Regions from separate parts of the Pseudonocardia sp. WMMC193 genome, predicted to be linked through region 1. Evidence: predicted binding sites of a transcription regulator. Region 1 holds the regulator's gene; the other holds the start of a gene.
What was found. Region 1 encodes LexA, which represses DNA repair genes until DNA is damaged. Its sites were predicted from a motif close to CGAACACGTGTTCG; they were not measured.

Region 1 (7,918 bases):
CGTCACCGAGGTCGAGTACCGGCAGCTGCGCCTGGAGAAGGTCGTGCTCGTCGGGGTCTGGACCGAGGGCACGTCCGAGCAGGCCAACCAGTCGATGGTCGAGCTGGCCCGGCTGGCCGAGACCGCGGGCTCCCAGGTCATGGACGGCCTGGTGCAGCGGCGCCAGAAGCCCGACCCCGCCACCTTCATCGGCTCCGGCAAGGTCGACGAGCTGCACCACGCCGTCGAGGCCGCCGGTGCGGACACCGTGATCTGCGACGGCGAGCTCTCGCCCGGCCAGCTGCGCCAGCTGGAGGACAAGCTCAAGGTCAAGGTGATCGACCGGACCGCCCTGATCCTGGACATCTTCGCCCAGCACGCCCGCTCGCGGGACGGCAAGGCGCAGGTCGAGCTGGCCCAGCTCTCCTACCTCCTGCCGCGGCTGCGCGGCTGGGGTGAGGCGCTGTCCCGGCAGGTCGGCGGCCGGGCCGCGGGCGGTGTCGGCATCGGTGGCCGCGGCCCCGGTGAGACCAAGATCGAGCTGGACCGGCGGCGGATCCGGCACCGCATGTCCAAGCTGCGCCGCGAGATCACCGCGATGGGCAAGGTGCGAGACACCCAGCGCGGCAGCCGCCGCCGGCGCGAGGTGCCGAGCGTCGCGATCGTCGGCTACACCAACGCGGGCAAGTCCTCGCTGCTCAACGCGTTGACCGGGGCCGGGGTCATGGTGCACGACGCGCTGTTCGCCACCCTCGACCCGACCACCCGCAAGGCGGAGACGCCGGACGGGCGGGCGTACACCCTCACCGACACCGTCGGGTTCGTGCGGCACCTGCCGCACCAGCTCGTCGAGGCGTTCCGGTCCACCCTCGAGGAGGCCGGGCAGGCGGACCTGCTGGTCCACGTCGTGGACGCCTCCGACCCGCTGCCGGAGGACCAGATCGCCGCGGTGCGCAAGGTGCTCGTCGAGATCGGCGAGGAGCAGGGCGGCGTGATGCCGCCCGAGCTGCTGGTCGTGAACAAGACGGACGCCGCGGGCGACCTCGCCCTGGCGCGGTTGCGCCACCTGCTGCCGGACGCCGTGTTCGTCTCGGCGCACACCGGGGCCGGCATCGCACGGCTGCGGACGACGCTCGCCGAGCGGCTGCCCCGGCCCGAGGTGGACCTGGAGCTGCTCGTGCCCTACACCGAGGGCGGGCTGGTCGCCCGGATGCACTCCGAGGGTGAGGTGCTCTCGTCGGAGCACGTCGCCGAGGGGACGAGGCTGCACGTCCGGGTGGGCCCGGAGCTCGCCGTGGCGGCCGTGCCCTTCGTGGTCGGCGGCACCGTCCCGGAGCCCGCCTCCAGCGCGGTGGGCTGAGCACGCACGTCCATGGCACCGGACGACCCCGTCCATGATCCACGACCGGGGAGCGGGGCGGTCGGATTCCGACCGCCCCGCTCCCGACGGGTGGATCGTCGTGTGCGGGCGGCTCTCGTCGCGCTGGCGGCGCTCGGGGTGAGCCTGGTCGGGGTGCCCGCGGCCGCCGCGACCCCCGCCGCGCCCGAGGATCTGTGCACCGTCACCGACTCCCGGCTGACCGAGCTGTCCGGTCTCGCCGTGCACGACGGCGAGATCTGGGCCATGGCCGACGGCGGGCGTCGGGTCACGGTGTACCGGCTGGACCCGGCCGACTGCGCGGTCGTCGACACCCGGACCGCCGAACTCGACCCGTTCGACGCCGAGGACCTGGCCGTGGCGCCGGACGGCACGTTCTGGGTCGCCGACACCGGCGACAACAACCGCGCGCGGGAGACCGTCGCGCTGCTCGTCGTCCCCCCGCGCGATCCGCCCCGCCTGCACCGGCTCGTCTACCCGGACGGCGCGCACGACGCCGAGGCGGTCCTGCTCGGCGCCGACGGCGTCCCGGTCGTCGTGACCAAGGAGGTCACGGGGATCGCGGGGGTCTACCGGCCGGACGGCCCGCTCGCCGAGCCGGGCCCGACGCCGCTGCGCCGCGTCGGCAGCGTCGGGTTCGCGCGGTCGGAGACGCGCGGAGGCCCGATCGGGGCGCTCGGCGCGTTCACGGTGACCGGTGGGGCGGTGTCGCCCGACGGGCGCGTGGTCGCGGTGCGCACCTACACGGACGCGTGGCTCTACCGGGTGCCGCCCTCCGGTGACCTGGTGGCGGCCCTGCAGACCACGCCGCTGCAGGTCCCGCTGCCGGACGAGCCGCAGGGCGAGGCGATCGCGTTCCTGCCCGACGGGACCCTGCTGTCGGGGTCCGAGGCACGCGGGCGGGACGGCAGGCTGCGGGCCGTGCCCGGCGCGGTGGACGCCGCACTGGCCGCGGCGCCGCCCGTCCCGACCCCGCCGCCCCCGGCCGCCGCGCCGCCCGAACCGGCGCCCGAGTGGCGGCCCGCCGTGATCGGCGGAGGAGTCGCGGTGGTGGTGCTCGGCCTCGCCGCGGGCGCGCTGGCCCTGCACACCCGCCGCCGCTGACCACCGGCCGCGCCCCCGGGAGACTCGCGTGTCCGGAACGGGGGACTCGCGGGAGGATCCGCGAGTCCCCCACTCGGGACACGCGAGTCGGATGCGCCGCCCTGTGACGTGCTGGTTACAGCCTGCGCACCGGCGCCGTTCGGAGGGTCCACCCGACCTACGCTGGCCCGGTGCCGATCGTGACCGCCTACGAGGACACCCCGGGCGGCCACGACGCCCTGGTCCTCGGGGTCCAGCTGGCCCGGCTGACCGGGCTGACCGCCGTCGTCGCGACGGTGTACCCGACGGACGGGCTGGGGTACTCCGCGGTCGCCCGCGACCCCCGGTGGCGGGACAAGGCCGAGGAGGTCGCGCTCGCCCGGTTCGGCCGGGCCCGCGAGCTGATCGGCGGGGACGCCCTGCCGGAGTTCGCCCCACTCGGCCCCGGACCTGCGGCGACGGTGCTCGCCGAGTACGCGGAGGAATCCGGGGCCGCCGTCCTGGTCGTCGGGTCGACGGGCGGCGGCCTGCTCGGACGGCTCGCCCCCGGCAGCACCGTGCACCGGCTCCTGCCCGCTGCCCGCTGCCCGGTCGCGATCGCCCCCCGCGGCTACCGGCACACCGCGGCCCAGGGCATCACCGTGATCACCGTGGCGTACGACGGCACCCCGGAGGCCGACCGCGCCACGGTCCTGGCCGTCCACCTCGCCGGCCGGACGGGCGCGGCGCTGCGGTTCGCCGTCGTCGCGGCGACCGAGGCGGACGTGCCCGCCGCGACCGAGATCGCCCACAAGGGGATCGCCCAGGCGCCCACGGAGATCGACGCGCTGACCGACGTGGTCGTCAGCCGTCCCGGCCAGTCGGTCGGGGCCACCCTTGCCGACCTGTCCGAGCGGACGGACCTGCTGGTCGTGGGCTCGCGCGGCTACCCGACCATGCGCCGGATCCTGCTCGGCGGGGTGGCGGGTGTGCTGGTCCGCAGCGCCCGCTACCCCGTGATCGTGGTGCCCGCCCCCGACTGAGCCGCTCGGGTCAGAGCCTGCGCAGCACCGTGACGACGCGACCGAGGATGGTGGCCTCGTTGCCGTCGATCGGCTCGTAGGCGGGGTTGGCGGGCAGCAGCCAGATCTGGCCCGCCGTGCGCTTGAACGTCTTGACCGTCGCCTCGCCGTCGATCATCGCGGCGACGATCTCACCCTGCTCGGCCACCGGCTGCTGCCGCACGACGACCCAGTCGCCGTCCATGATCGCGGCCTCGATCATGGAGTCGCCCTTGACGTGCAGAAGGAACAGCTCGCCCTCGCCGACGATCTCCCGCGGCAGCGGGAAGACGCTCTCCACCGCCTGCTCGGCCAGGATCGGCCCACCGGCCGCGATGCTGCCCAGGACCGGCACGAACGCGGGCGCGGGGCGCTCGGTCAGCACGTCCGGCTGGTCCGAGGAGGTGCCCGCCTCCTCCTCGGGGCTGCGCACGTCCACCGCACGGGTGCGGTTGGGGTCGCGGCGCAGGTATCCCTTGCGCTCCAGGGTCCGCAGCTGGTGGTGCACCGACGACGTGGAGGTGAGGCCCACCGCGTCCCCGATCTCGCGCACGCTGGGCGGGTAGCCGAAGCGGTCGACCCAGTCCCGGATCACCGCCAGTACCTTCCGCTGCCGCGGGGTCAGCGTGGTGGGGTCCGCCGGTGGGTCCGGAAAGGCGCGCACCTGTCCGGTCTCGCCGCCGGCGCCGGACTCGTCCCGTGCCATCTCCCTGCCGCCTCCTCGTGTCCCGCTCGCTCGTGCCACCCGATCGACCCCGCTCGGCGAGAGCGGCGAGGTCGGCCCGGCCGACCCGTCAGGGGTCGCCGGGGGTCCGTCGGGTTCGGACGGTAGCCCGGATCCGGTCGTTCGCCAAACACATGTTCGAACGACACGCCGATCGTGGCGGCGCGGGAGGGGTGACGCGCCCGGCGGTCGATGGTAAGAACTCGCACGGACGTTCGAATCGAACATGCGTGCGAGTGGCGCGCGGCGGAGTGGGCTCGCGGGTGCGGGCAGGCGGGAGAGCGGCGATGGACCGGTCGGCTGGCGGGGTCGTGGAGCTCGAGGGCACGAGGGTCGGCTCGGGGGTCGGCCCAGGTCTGGTCGCGGGCGGCGGAGTGCGGCGGTCCGGGACCGGCCCGCGCCCGGTCGGCCCCCGTCCCGTGCGTCCGGCCGCGGCGGGGGAGCGGGTCGCCGTGCTGCGCCGCGGTGTCGCGGTCGGCGCCGCGGCGGGCGGTCCGGGCGGCGTCCGGCTGCTGGAGACGGAGCGGTGGCGGCGCGGTGGCCGGGGCACGTGGTCTCAGGGCGTCGCCGCGCCGGCGCGGCCGTCGTCCACCGGTGCTCCCGACCTCCGGCGGCGCGCCGTCCAGGACGTGCCGGGCAGGTCCGGGCCGGTGACGGCGCGGCGCTACGCGCTGCGCCGGGCGGTGGCCGCGGCGGTGCTCGGCCTGGCGTCGATGCTCGTCGTGGTGGGGTTGGGCCTGGTGGGGCAGGCCTCGGGCGCCGCGCACACCCGGGCGGAGGTGCCGAGCGGCGTGGCGGCCGTGGTGGTCGAGCCGGGGGAGACGGTGTGGGACCTCGCGCGCCGGGAGGTCCCGGAGGCGGACGCCGCCGCGGTGGTCGAGCGGATCGTGGCGGACAACGGTCTCGGGTCGGCCGCGGTGGGTGTGCTGCCCGCGGGCACCGTGGTGCGCGTCCCCGCCTGACCGGTCCTCCGTCGTCCATCGGGGTGAACCCGCGGGTGTGCGGCACCGGTTTTTGTCGGTGCCCGTTGCTAGACATCGCACAGGCGTTCGATCGCCGCCCCGGACATCCGGTTCGGGCCGGTCGGCGCGGGTCGGGAGGCCGTGATGGAACTCGGGAACGCGGTGCGGGCGGTCGAGCGGACCGGTCGCGGCGAGGAGGGGCGCCCGGCCTGCGCGGGCGAGCGCCGGGGGCCGTCGCGCGCCCGGTCGGAGCGCGAGCGGAGCCAGGGGTGGGGCGGGGGCGCGGGCGCACCGCACGCCTCCGGCGCCCCGGCCTCGTACCGGAGGGCGCACGCGGCGGCGGTCCCGGCCGCGGCCCCCACAGCGCCTGTGGTGCCGGCCGCTGCGGCGCTGCGGGTCCTCGGCGCGTACGCCTCGGGGGCCAGGGCCCTGCGCCGGGCGGACGGGCCCGCGGTCCTGCCCGCCTGCCGTCCCGCGCGGCGACAGTCCTCGACGATCGGGGGCCCGTGCGTCCCCACCCGCAGGCCGCGGTTGGGGCGCGGCCGTCCCGGCGGGGCGCGTCGGCTCGCGGGGGAGGTGCGGGCCGGGCTGACCGACCGCGTGCTCGCGGCGGTGGCGGTGGCTCTGGGCTCGGCGACCGTCGTGGTCGTCCTCGGTCTCCTGGCGGACCTGGCGGGCGCGCGATGAGCCGCGCCGCGGGGGTCGCCGCGCGCGCCCGGTTCGCGCGGCCCGTGCGGTGCGCCGGGAGGGGTGCGTCGCGCGACCACCGCGTTCGTCGCGGTGTGGCCGCGCCCGGCGGTGGCGGCGAGCGGGCCCCCGGTTCGGGGGCTCGACCGGGCACGGCGGGTCTCCGGTCGTCCGACCGTGCGCGCGAGCTGGTGCGAGTGAGGTCGCTGTGCGTCCGTGTGGGTGTCGCGCGGCGTGGGGTGCGCACGGTGCGTGCTGGACCGGCCGCCGGTTCGCGACACACCGCGGGCGGCGACACGCCGTCCGCGTGACACGGTCTCGTTCCCCGCATGCGACCCGCCGGTCGTCGACGCGACGAGCGGTCCCGGCGCCCGCCCGGTCTCCGGCGGGCGGTGTCGGCGCCCCGGCTCGATGGTCATGACCTGCGGGGCGTCACGGGCTGTCGCCGGCCGGGCACGGCCGCACCCGGGGCGTGGTCGCGGGCCCGGGCGTGACAGGTTCGTTCCCGATCGGGGGAAGTCCGGCGAGCGGTGCGCCACGGCATTGGCGGTACCCCCACATCTTGTGGTTACATCCGTGTCGTTCGCCTACAGCTTGGGTTTGTGAGTCGATCCGGGCCGACAAGCCGAGTACGGTGGAGAGAGGGAGGGATCCGCAATGCGATGCCCGTTCTGCCGCCACTCGGACTGCAAGGTGATCGACTCTCGCGAGGTCGAGGAGGGCGCGGCGACCCGTCGCCGCCGTTCCTGCGCGGCCTGCGGGAAGCGCTTCACGACCGTCGAGGAGGCCGTCCTCGCGGTGCTGAAGCGCAGCGGCGTCACGGAGCCGTTCAGCCGGGACAAGGTGGTCTCGGGGGTGCGCCGGGCGTGCCAGGGCAGGCCGGTCGACGAGGATGCGTTGCAACAGCTGGCGCACCGCGTCGAGGAGGCCGTCCGGGCGGGCGGTACCGCGGAGATCCCCAGTCACGAGGTGGGGCTCGCGATCCTCGGACCGCTCAAGGAGCTCGACGAGGTGGCGTACCTGCGCTTCGCGAGCGTGTACCGGTCGTTCTCGTCCATCGAGGACTTCGAGAAGGAGATCGCCGACCTGCGCACGGCTGCCGGGGAAGCAGCCGCGTCGTCGGGTCGCGCCCAGCGGGACCCACGACCCGCCGGGTGAGGACCAGGGGCCGACCCGTTCGCCGAGCGAGCACGGGCGAGCCGACCCCGTCACGCAATCCGCCCCGCCGCCCCAGCCGGCGGGACGCGGTGACGTACGGACGCGAATGAGGGAGAGCATGACGGAGACCGTCGGGGCGGAGCCCACCGAGAGCGCTGCCACCGCAGCGTCGAAGGGCTCTGCGGGGGGCAACGGACGGGGCCGCAAGTCCGCGTCGTCTGCACAGACCGCGCAGGCCGCGCAGACCGCGCAGTCCAAGAGCCGCCGGGGCCTCACCGTCGAGCGGCTGCACACCACGCCCGGGGTGCACCCGTACGACGAGGTGACCTGGGAACGCCGGGACGTCGTGATGACGAACTGGCGGGACGGGACGATCAACTTCGAGCAGCGCGGGGTCGAGTTCCCCGACTTCTGGTCGCTGAACGCCACGAACATCGTGACCAGCAAGTACTTCCGCGGCGCCGTCGGCTCGCCGCAGCGCGAGTCGAGCCTGCGCGCCCTGATCGACCGGGTCGTCGGCACCTACCACCGGGCGGGCGTCGAGCACGGCTACTTCGCCACCGACGAGGACGCGGAGATCTTCGCCCAGGAGCTGACCTGGATGCTGCTGCACCAGGTGTTCAGCTTCAACTCCCCGGTCTGGTTCAACGTCGGCACCGCGTCCCCGCAGCAGGTCAGCGCCTGCTTCATCCTCTCGGTGGACGACGAGATGGACTCGATCCTGAACTGGTACCGCGAGGAGGGTCTGATCTTCAAGGGCGGCTCCGGCGCCGGTCTGAACCTCTCCCGCATCCGGTCGTCGAAGGAGCTGCTGTCCTCCGGCGGCACCGCCTCGGGCCCGGTCTCCTTCATGCGCGGTGCGGACGCCTCCGCGGGCACGATCAAGTCCGGCGGCGCCACCCGCCGC
Region 2 (7,918 bases), 860 kb from region 1:
TCGAAGTCCGAGCGCAGGGTGTCGTTCATCCCCGCGCAGACCACCGCCGCCTCCGGACGGGCGGCGACGGCGGCGGGCAGCTGGAGGTTCCGCACGTCGGCCATGCGGGCGCCGGTGCGGCCGGTGTTGAGCAGGTCGGCCCCGACGGCGTCCCGCAGCAGCGTGGGGAAGCCCCGCCAGCCGCCGCCGGGCAGCGGATCCCCCACCCCGACGACCGTGGAGTCGCCCAGCGCGGCCAGGGTCCGGATGGGGCGGGGGGCGAGGGTGCCGGAACGGGCAGGTGCGAGGGTCTGCACGGTCACGAGGGCATGATCGATCCTCGCCCGACCCGTCCGATGTGCGCGTGGTGACGGTCGGCGGACGGTCAGGCGAACTCGCGGAACGCCGGGTACACCGCCAGGGTGTGCCCGCCCTCGGGGTCGAACCGGGCCCCCAGCGCGGCGGCGATCGCCTGCGCCAGCTCGGCCGTCGCCGTGCGCCCGGCTCCGCGGGCGTCCTGCTCGAGGCGGCGCCAGTACTCGGCGAGCGCCACGCTGGTCCGCGGGGAGCGGCCGGGATCGGGACCCAACGCGGTGTCGGTGGCGTCCGGCCCGGTGATCCGGGGCAGCAGCCACCACGTGCACAGCCAGACCCACAGCACCTGGGCGTCGAGCAGGCGGGCGCCGAGCAGGGCCGGGTCGTCCAGGTCGGGCCACACCGTCGCGATCTCGTTGCGCCAGGCCTCGAGCATGGCGTCGGCCATCCCGTCCGGCAGGGCGAAGCTGGACTCGCAGCCGGGGAACGGGACCCGGAAGTAGGCCGCGTCCAGCGCGACGTCCCGGAAGCAGCCCCACTCGAAGTCCACGAAGCGGACGCCGCGGCTGGTCACCAGGTTGTTGTCCGGACAGGTGTCCGACGGGCTGAAGGCCCGGAACCGGGTCCCGCCCAGCAGCCGGGCGGTCTCGCGGGCCTCCGCCTCGGCCGCCGCGGACACGGTGACCCCGAGCGCCTGCCGCAGCAGCTCGGGCACCCCGGCGAACGCCGCCCGGGCCTCGTCCGCGATCGGGTCGCGGCGGGCCCGCTCCCCCAGCCTGCGCAACAGCGCGCCGAAGTCGTTCTCCCGGCCCGCGGTGGCGGCCTGCATGCGCCCCAGCGCGCGGGCCCAGCTCAGCAGGCAGCGCTGGGCGGCGACCGGGTCGGTGCCGAACAGGGTGTCCGCGAGCGTGGAGCTGCGGCCGAGGTCCTCCAGCACCAGCAGCCGGGCCTGGGGATCGTGGGCGATGAGCACCGGGCTGGGCCGGGAGTCGACCGGCAGGGCGGTGAACAGCTGGCAGCTCGCGACCTCGAAGTGGAACGGGTCGGGCCGGTCGGGCCCGGGATCGCCGAGGTAGTGCTTCACCACGAGGGTGCGCGGCAGCGAGAACGGGTTGCGCGCCACCCGGGCGCGCGCCACCACCGACCGTTCGCTGCCGCCGAGGTCCTCGGGGTCGGCGAGCACCACGCTCGCGCCGGCGCGGCGGGTCAACAAGCGCTCGGCGGCGGCGAGGGCGGTGAGCACGGGCCTGGGGAAGTCGGCCAGGTCACGTGACATCGGGTCGACCCTACCCCCTGTGGCCTGCCGCGCCGGGTGGCGCACGGGCACCGGCGCGCCCTCAGCCCGCCGAGAGCTCCCGGCCGCGGTCGCGGCGGGCGCTCGTCCACCGGGCGACGAGCAGCGTCCCGGCCGCCGCGACCACGATCCCCACGAGGTTGACCAGCAGCTGCAAGGCCGACAGCCCGGCCTCGGACCACCGGCCCTCCACGGCCGCGACGGAGGCGAACGCCGCCGCCGGGACCGTCGTGACCGAGATGAACACCCCGACGAGGCTCCCGGACTTCGCCGAGGTCAGCGCCAGGGTCCCGGCCACCCCCGCGAGCAGCGCGACGATCAGCGAGAACGGGCCGACCTGGTAGATGAAGGCGACGTCGTCGAGGCCGTCGAGATCGGCGCTGACCAGCAGGCCGGTGGCGTCGAAGAGCACCGTGGCCGCCGCGGTGATGGCCATCCCCAGCGGGAAGCCCACCGCGAGCGCGGTGCCGCCGCGGCGGACGAGGTCGCGCCTGCGCAGCACCAGCCCGGCGGCCACGGCGGCCAGCGGGCCGAACTCCGGTCCCAGGACCATCGCCCCCACGACCAGCACCGACGAGTCGGTGATCGCCCCGATCGCAGCCAGCAGGCACGCGATGGTCAGGAAGGCCTGGAAGGAGAACGACAGCCGCGACTCCTCCCCCGTGCGCGCGATCAGCTCGTCCCACAGCACCGCGTCGGAGCCCTCGCCGGGCGCCGCCTCCTCGGCCCGGTCCGCCGAGTCCGACAGCACGGTGTCCAGCGACTCGAGGGTGAGGGCGCCGTGGTGGTCCAGGTCGAGGGTGCGCAGGTCGCTGAGCAGCGCGTCGGCGCACTCGCGGGCCACGTCCGCCTCGACGACGTCCCCCGCGGGCCGCACGGCCGCGCCGCGGTGCAGGACCAGGTGCGCGACCCCGGCCTCGGCCTCCAGCAGCCGGAGGACCTGCGGTGTCGTCTGCGCGGGGCTGACGACCCGCAGGTGCAGCATTACGGCGTCGGGGGCTGGGCGTCGACCCCTGCCTCCTTGCGCTGCTCCGGCGTGATCGGCGCCGGGGCGGCGGTGAGCGGGTCGAAGCCGCCGCCGGTCTTCGGGAACGCGATGACCTCGCGGATCGAGTCCTGCCCGGCCAGCAGCGCGGTGATCCGGTCCCAGCCGAACGCGATCCCGCCGTGCGGGGGCGGGCCGTAGGCGAACGCGTCGAGCAGGAAGCCGAACTTCTCCTGCGCCTCCTCGTCCGACAGGCCCATGATCTCGAAGACCCGCTTCTGCAGGTCGGCCCGGTGGATACGGATCGACCCGCCGCCGATCTCGTTGCCGTTGCAGACGATGTCGTAGGCGTAGGCCAGCGCGTGGCCCGGGTCGGACTCCAGCTTGTCGATCCACTCGGGCGTCGGCGAGGTGAAGGCGTGGTGCAGGGCCGTCCAGGCGCCCTTGCCCACCGCGACGTCCGTGGTGTCGGCCGTGCTCTCGAACATCGGGAAGTCGACGACCCAGACGAAGGACCAGGCGCTCTCGTCGATCTGGCCGGTGCGCCGGGCGATCTCCTGGCGGGCCGCACCCAGCAGGGCGCGGGCCTCGTTCGGCCGGCCGGCGGCGAAGAAGATGCAGTCGCCCGGGTTGGCCCCGACCGCCGCGGGCAGCCCGGCGCGCTCCTCCTCGGAAAGGTTCTTGACCACCGGGCCCTTTTCGGACGCGGTGCCGTCCTCGTCGACCAGCACGTAGGCCAGGCCGCGGGCGCCGCGCTGCTTGGCCCACTCCTGCCAGGCGTCCAGCTGCTTGCGGGGCTGGGCCGCCCCGCCCGGCATGACGACGGCGCCGACGTACGGGTTCTGGAACACCCGGAACCCGGTCTCGGCGAAGTACTCGGTGAGCTCGGTCAGCTCGAGGTCGAAGCGCAGGTCCGGCTTGTCGCTGCCGTAGCGGGACATGGCCTCGGCGTAGGAGATGCGCCGGATGGGCCCGGTGATCTCGTGTCCGACGAGCCGCCACAGGCTCGCGAGGACCTCCTCGGCCAGGGCGATCACGTCGTCCTGGGAGACGAAGCTCATCTCGATGTCGAGCTGGGTGAACTCCGGCTGCCGGTCGGCGCGGAAGTCCTCGTCCCGGTAGCAGCGCGCGATCTGGTAGTAGCGCTCCATCCCGCCGACCATCAGCAGCTGCTTGAACAGCTGCGGGGACTGCGGCAGCGCGTACCAGGAGCCGGGCTTGAGGCGGGCGGGGACCAGGAAGTCCCGGGCGCCCTCGGGGGTGGAGCGGGTGAGCGTCGGCGTCTCGATCTCGACGAAGTCGTGCTTCTCCAGCACGCTGCGCGCGGCCTGGTTGACCTTGCTGCGCAGCCGGATCGCGGCGGCGGGCTCGGCGCGGCGCAGGTCCAGGTAGCGGTACTTGAGCCGGACCTCCTCGCCGACCGTCTGCTCGTCGATCTGGAAGGGCAGCGGCGCGGACTCCGAGAGCACGGTGAACTCGGTGACGGTCACCTCGATCGCCCCGGTGGGCAGGTCGGGGTTCTCGTTGCCCGCCGGGCGCGGCACGACCTCGCCGGTCACCTGCAGGCAGAACTCGGAGCGCAGCCGGTGCGCCCGCTCAGCCATCTCGCCCTCGCGGAACACGATCTGGGCGGAGCCGGACGCGTCCCGCAGGTCGACGAAGATCACGCCGCCGTGGTCGCGGCGACGGGCCACCCATCCGGCGAGGGTCACGGTCTGGCCGGCGTGCTCGGCACGCAGCGTGCCGACGGGGTGGGTTCGCATCACGGTCGGCAAGGCTATCCGCCGGTGCGACCGCATTTCAGAGCAGGGTCAACTGCTCCACCACCGGGGCCGCCAGGTGCTCCGCGGGCGGGGCCTGCCGCGCCACGTCCGACGCCGGGAAACCCGCCTGGGCCGACACCCGGCCGGCGGAGACCCCGTCGTCCTGGGCGCTGCGGCGCACGCCCTCCCCGCGGTCCAGGCCGTGCGCGCGCAGCAGCGGGCGGACCCGGGCGGCGAGGGCCTTGCGGTACTGCGGGTCGGCGTAGGCGCCGCGGCGGTAGAGCCGTTCGTAGCGCGGGGCCAGGGGCGGGTACTCCCGGGCCAGCCAGGCCAGGAACCACTCGCGGGTGCCCGGCCGCAGGTGCAGCGGCAGGACGCTCACCCCGGACGCGCCCGCCTCCTTCACCTGCGCCAGCACCGCGTCGAGCGCCTCGCGGGAGTCGGTCAGGTACGGCAGCACCGGCGCGATCATCACGCCGCAGTCCAGGCCCGCGTCGGCGATCCGGCGCACGAGGTCGAGCCGGGCGCGCGGGCTCGGCGTGCCCGGCTCCAGCCTGCCCTGCAGGTCCCGGTCGAGCAGCGCGAGCGACACCCCGAGCCCGACCGGCACGTCCCGCGCGGCGGCGGCGAGCAGCGGCAGGTCACGGGCGAGCACGGTGCCCTTGGTCAGGACGGACAGCGGCGTGCCGGAGCGGGCCAACGCCTCGACGATCCCGGGCATCAGCCGGTAGCGGCCCTCGGCACGCTGGTAGGGGTCGGTGTTGGTGCCCATCGCGACCGGCTCACGCGCCCACCGCGGCCGGGCGAGCTCGCGGCGCAGCACCCCGCCGACGTTCACCTTCACCACGATCTGGGAGTCGAAGTCCCGGCCCGCGTCGAGGTCGAGGTAGGTGTGGGTGGTGCGGGCGAAGCAGTAGACGCAGGCGTGCGAGCAGCCCCGGTACGGGTTCACCGTCCACGAGAACGGCATCGGCGACGAACCGGGCACCCGGTTGAGCGCCGACCTCGCCTCCACCTCGTGGAAGACGACGCCGGCGAACTCCGGGGCCCGGACCGTCCGGACCAGTCCCGGGAGCGCCTGCTGGGGTTCCTGCCCGCTCCATCGCACGAGCGCCAGTCGAACACATGTTCGAGATGGTGCGCAAGCCCGGACCCGCGCGTCGTCACCGCGGCGGGGGTCGCGAGGATGCGGGGATGGCCCGTCACGACCGTCGTGCGCTCCGGCCCGAGCACGGGGTACCCGCGCGCGGGGCGTCGGGCGACCCGGCTCGGCGAGGCTCGGCCGCAGGAAGCTCGGCCGCGCGAGACTCGGCCGCGCGAGACTCGGCTGCGGGAGGCTCGGCTGCGGAGCGGACGGAGCCGATCCCGGTCGTCCCGCCCGCACCCGTCGCGGAGCCGGAGCCCGAGCCGGCGCCCGGAACCGGCCACGGTCATGGCCACGGTCACGGCCACGGGCCCGCGGCGCCTGCCGGGCGTCGGGTGCGGGTCCTGCTGGCCGCCCTGCTGGTCCCCTGTGCGCTCGCGACGCTGGTCGGACTGGTCGTGCTCTGGCCGACGGGCGACCTGCCGCACAGCACGCAGCGGCCCCAGGAGGTGTTCCACGCCGAGGTCACGGCGGCGCAGGCGGCCGACTGCTCGCCCGGCTCCGGAGACGGCGGCTGCGCCGGGCTGACGCTGCACATGGAGGGCGGGCCGCTGCCCGGCCGCGACCTGGTGCAGCTCGTGCCGATCGAGCCGTCGACCCCCCGCTTCGCCGTCGGCGACGCGGTGCAGGTCGCCTACTCGGGCGGTGACGCGGCGGACCCGGGCTCGTACCAGGTGGTCGACTTCCAGCGCGGGAGCGCGCTGATCTGGCTGGGCGCGGCGTTCGCGCTGGCGGTGCTCGCGCTGGGGCGGTGGCGCGGGCTGGCGGCGCTGGTCGCGCTCGGGCTGAGCCTCGTGGTGCTCGTCGTGTTCGTGCTGCCCGCGATCCTGGCCGGGTCCAGCCCGGTCACGGTCGCCGTGATCGGTGCGTCGGTGATCATGTTCCTGGTCCTGTACCTGACCCACGGCTTCTCCGCGCGCACGTCGACGACCGTCCTCGGCACCCTGCTCTCGCTCGGCCTCATCGCGGTGCTGAGCTCGGTGTTCTCGGCCTTCGCCCGGCTCACGGGGCTCGACGACACGACCGCGGGCCTGATCGCCACGCTCGGCGCGCCCGTCGACGCCCGCGGCCTCGTCCTCGCCGGAGTGATCATCGGCGCGCTCGGCGTGCTCGACGACGTCACCGTCACCCAGACCAGCGCGGTCTGGGAGCTGCGGGCCGCCAACCCCTCGCTCGGCCCGCGAGAGCTGTTCGCCGCCGGCATGCGGATCGGGCGCGACCACGTCTCGTCGGCCGTCAACACCCTGGTGCTCGCCTACGCCGGTGCCTCGCTGCCCCTGCTGTTGCTGTTCACGGTGGCGGGGCAGGGCCCGGGAGCGGTGCTGACCTCGCAGGACGTCGCCACCGAGGTCGTCCGCACCCTGGTCGGCAGCATCGGTCTGGTCGCGTCGGTGCCGATCACGACGGCCTTCGCGGCGGTCGTCGCGAGCCGGGAGCGGGCCTGAGGGGTGATCCACAAACCGGGAGCGGGACGGTCGGAAATCGACCCCCCTCCTCCCCACCGGTGGATCATGACCCGCCCGTGACCGCCGCCGGGAGCCTCACGGGCGCCGGGCGACCAGCGTCGCCTCCCCGTTCCGCTCCTCGTCCGCGAGCACGTCGAGGTGCCCGAACGCCGTGCGGAGCTCGCCGGGTCGCGCGCGGAACCGCCCGGGCTCGTCGTCGACCTCGGACAACACCGTGACCACCAGCAGGCCGCCGGGTGCGAGGGCCGCGGCCAGGGCCGGGTAGAGCGCCGGATCGCGGAACCGCTGACACACGACGAGCGCGTAGACGCCCTCGGGCGGCCGCCAGGCGTCCAGGTCCGCCACCGCGAACCGCACCTCGCCCGGCGCGGCCGTCTCACCGACCTCGACCGCGCGCACCCCCACCGCCTCCGCGAGCGCCCGCCCCGACCGCACGGCCGCGGGCGACACGTCCACCGCGTCGACCGCGAGACCCCGCTGCGCCGCCCACACGGCGACCGCGCCCCGCCCGCAGGCGACGTCCAGGGCCCGCCCCGCCCCGGGCAGCAGCGACTCCCGGCCCCGCAGCCCGTCGGGCGGCATCGGGGTGCCGAGCCCCACGGCCCCGTGCCGGGCGTCCCAGCGCTTCCGGTCCGCCGTGCTCATCGGTCCCTGCTCATCGGTCCCTACTCATCGGCGCCTGCTCACCGGTCCCTGCTCACCGGCGCCTGCTCACCGGCGCCTGCTCACCGGGGACGAGACCCCTCTCACGCGAGCAGCGAGGCGAGCTCCGTCACCACGGACTCGAGCGGCACCGACCGCTGGTCCCCGGAGGCGAGGTCCTTCACCCCCACGGTCCCGGACTCCAGGTCGCGCTCCCCCAGCACGAGCGCGTAGCGGGCGCCCGAGCGGTCCGCGGACTTCATCGCACCCTTGAGGCCGCGGCCGCCGTAGGCGACGTCCACCCGGACCCCGGCGGCCCGCAACGCGCCG

Region 2: a site for LexA is predicted at 5,455-5,468, ahead of L3X23_RS10595 (Rv2578c family radical SAM protein). Genes of this name have one in related genera too.

The regions. Positions count from the first base shown of each region.
Region 1 is NZ_JAKKDO010000003.1:2,767,922-2,775,839, reverse strand. It holds gene hflX (GTPase HflX) at 1-1,339, shown strand, start outside; gene L3X23_RS14525 (hypothetical protein) at 1,442-2,461, shown strand; gene L3X23_RS14520 (universal stress protein) at 2,632-3,462, shown strand; gene lexA (transcriptional repressor LexA) at 3,473-4,186, opposite strand; gene L3X23_RS14510 (hypothetical protein) at 4,492-5,166, shown strand; gene L3X23_RS14505 (hypothetical protein) at 5,311-5,853, shown strand; gene nrdR (transcriptional regulator NrdR) at 6,511-7,011, shown strand; gene L3X23_RS14495 (vitamin B12-dependent ribonucleotide reductase) at 7,130-7,918, shown strand, end outside.
Region 2 is NZ_JAKKDO010000003.1:1,911,790-1,919,707, forward strand. It holds gene L3X23_RS10575 (GDSL-type esterase/lipase family protein) at 1-302, opposite strand, end outside; gene L3X23_RS10580 (hypothetical protein) at 365-1,570, opposite strand; gene L3X23_RS10585 (DUF389 domain-containing protein) at 1,632-2,573, opposite strand; gene aspS (aspartate--tRNA ligase) at 2,573-4,339, opposite strand; gene L3X23_RS10595 (Rv2578c family radical SAM protein) at 4,374-5,444, opposite strand; gene L3X23_RS10600 (YibE/F family protein) at 5,816-6,925, shown strand; gene L3X23_RS10605 (bifunctional 2-polyprenyl-6-hydroxyphenol methylase/3-demethylubiquinol 3-O-methyltransferase UbiG) at 7,022-7,591, opposite strand; gene hisS (histidine--tRNA ligase) at 7,693-7,918, opposite strand, start outside.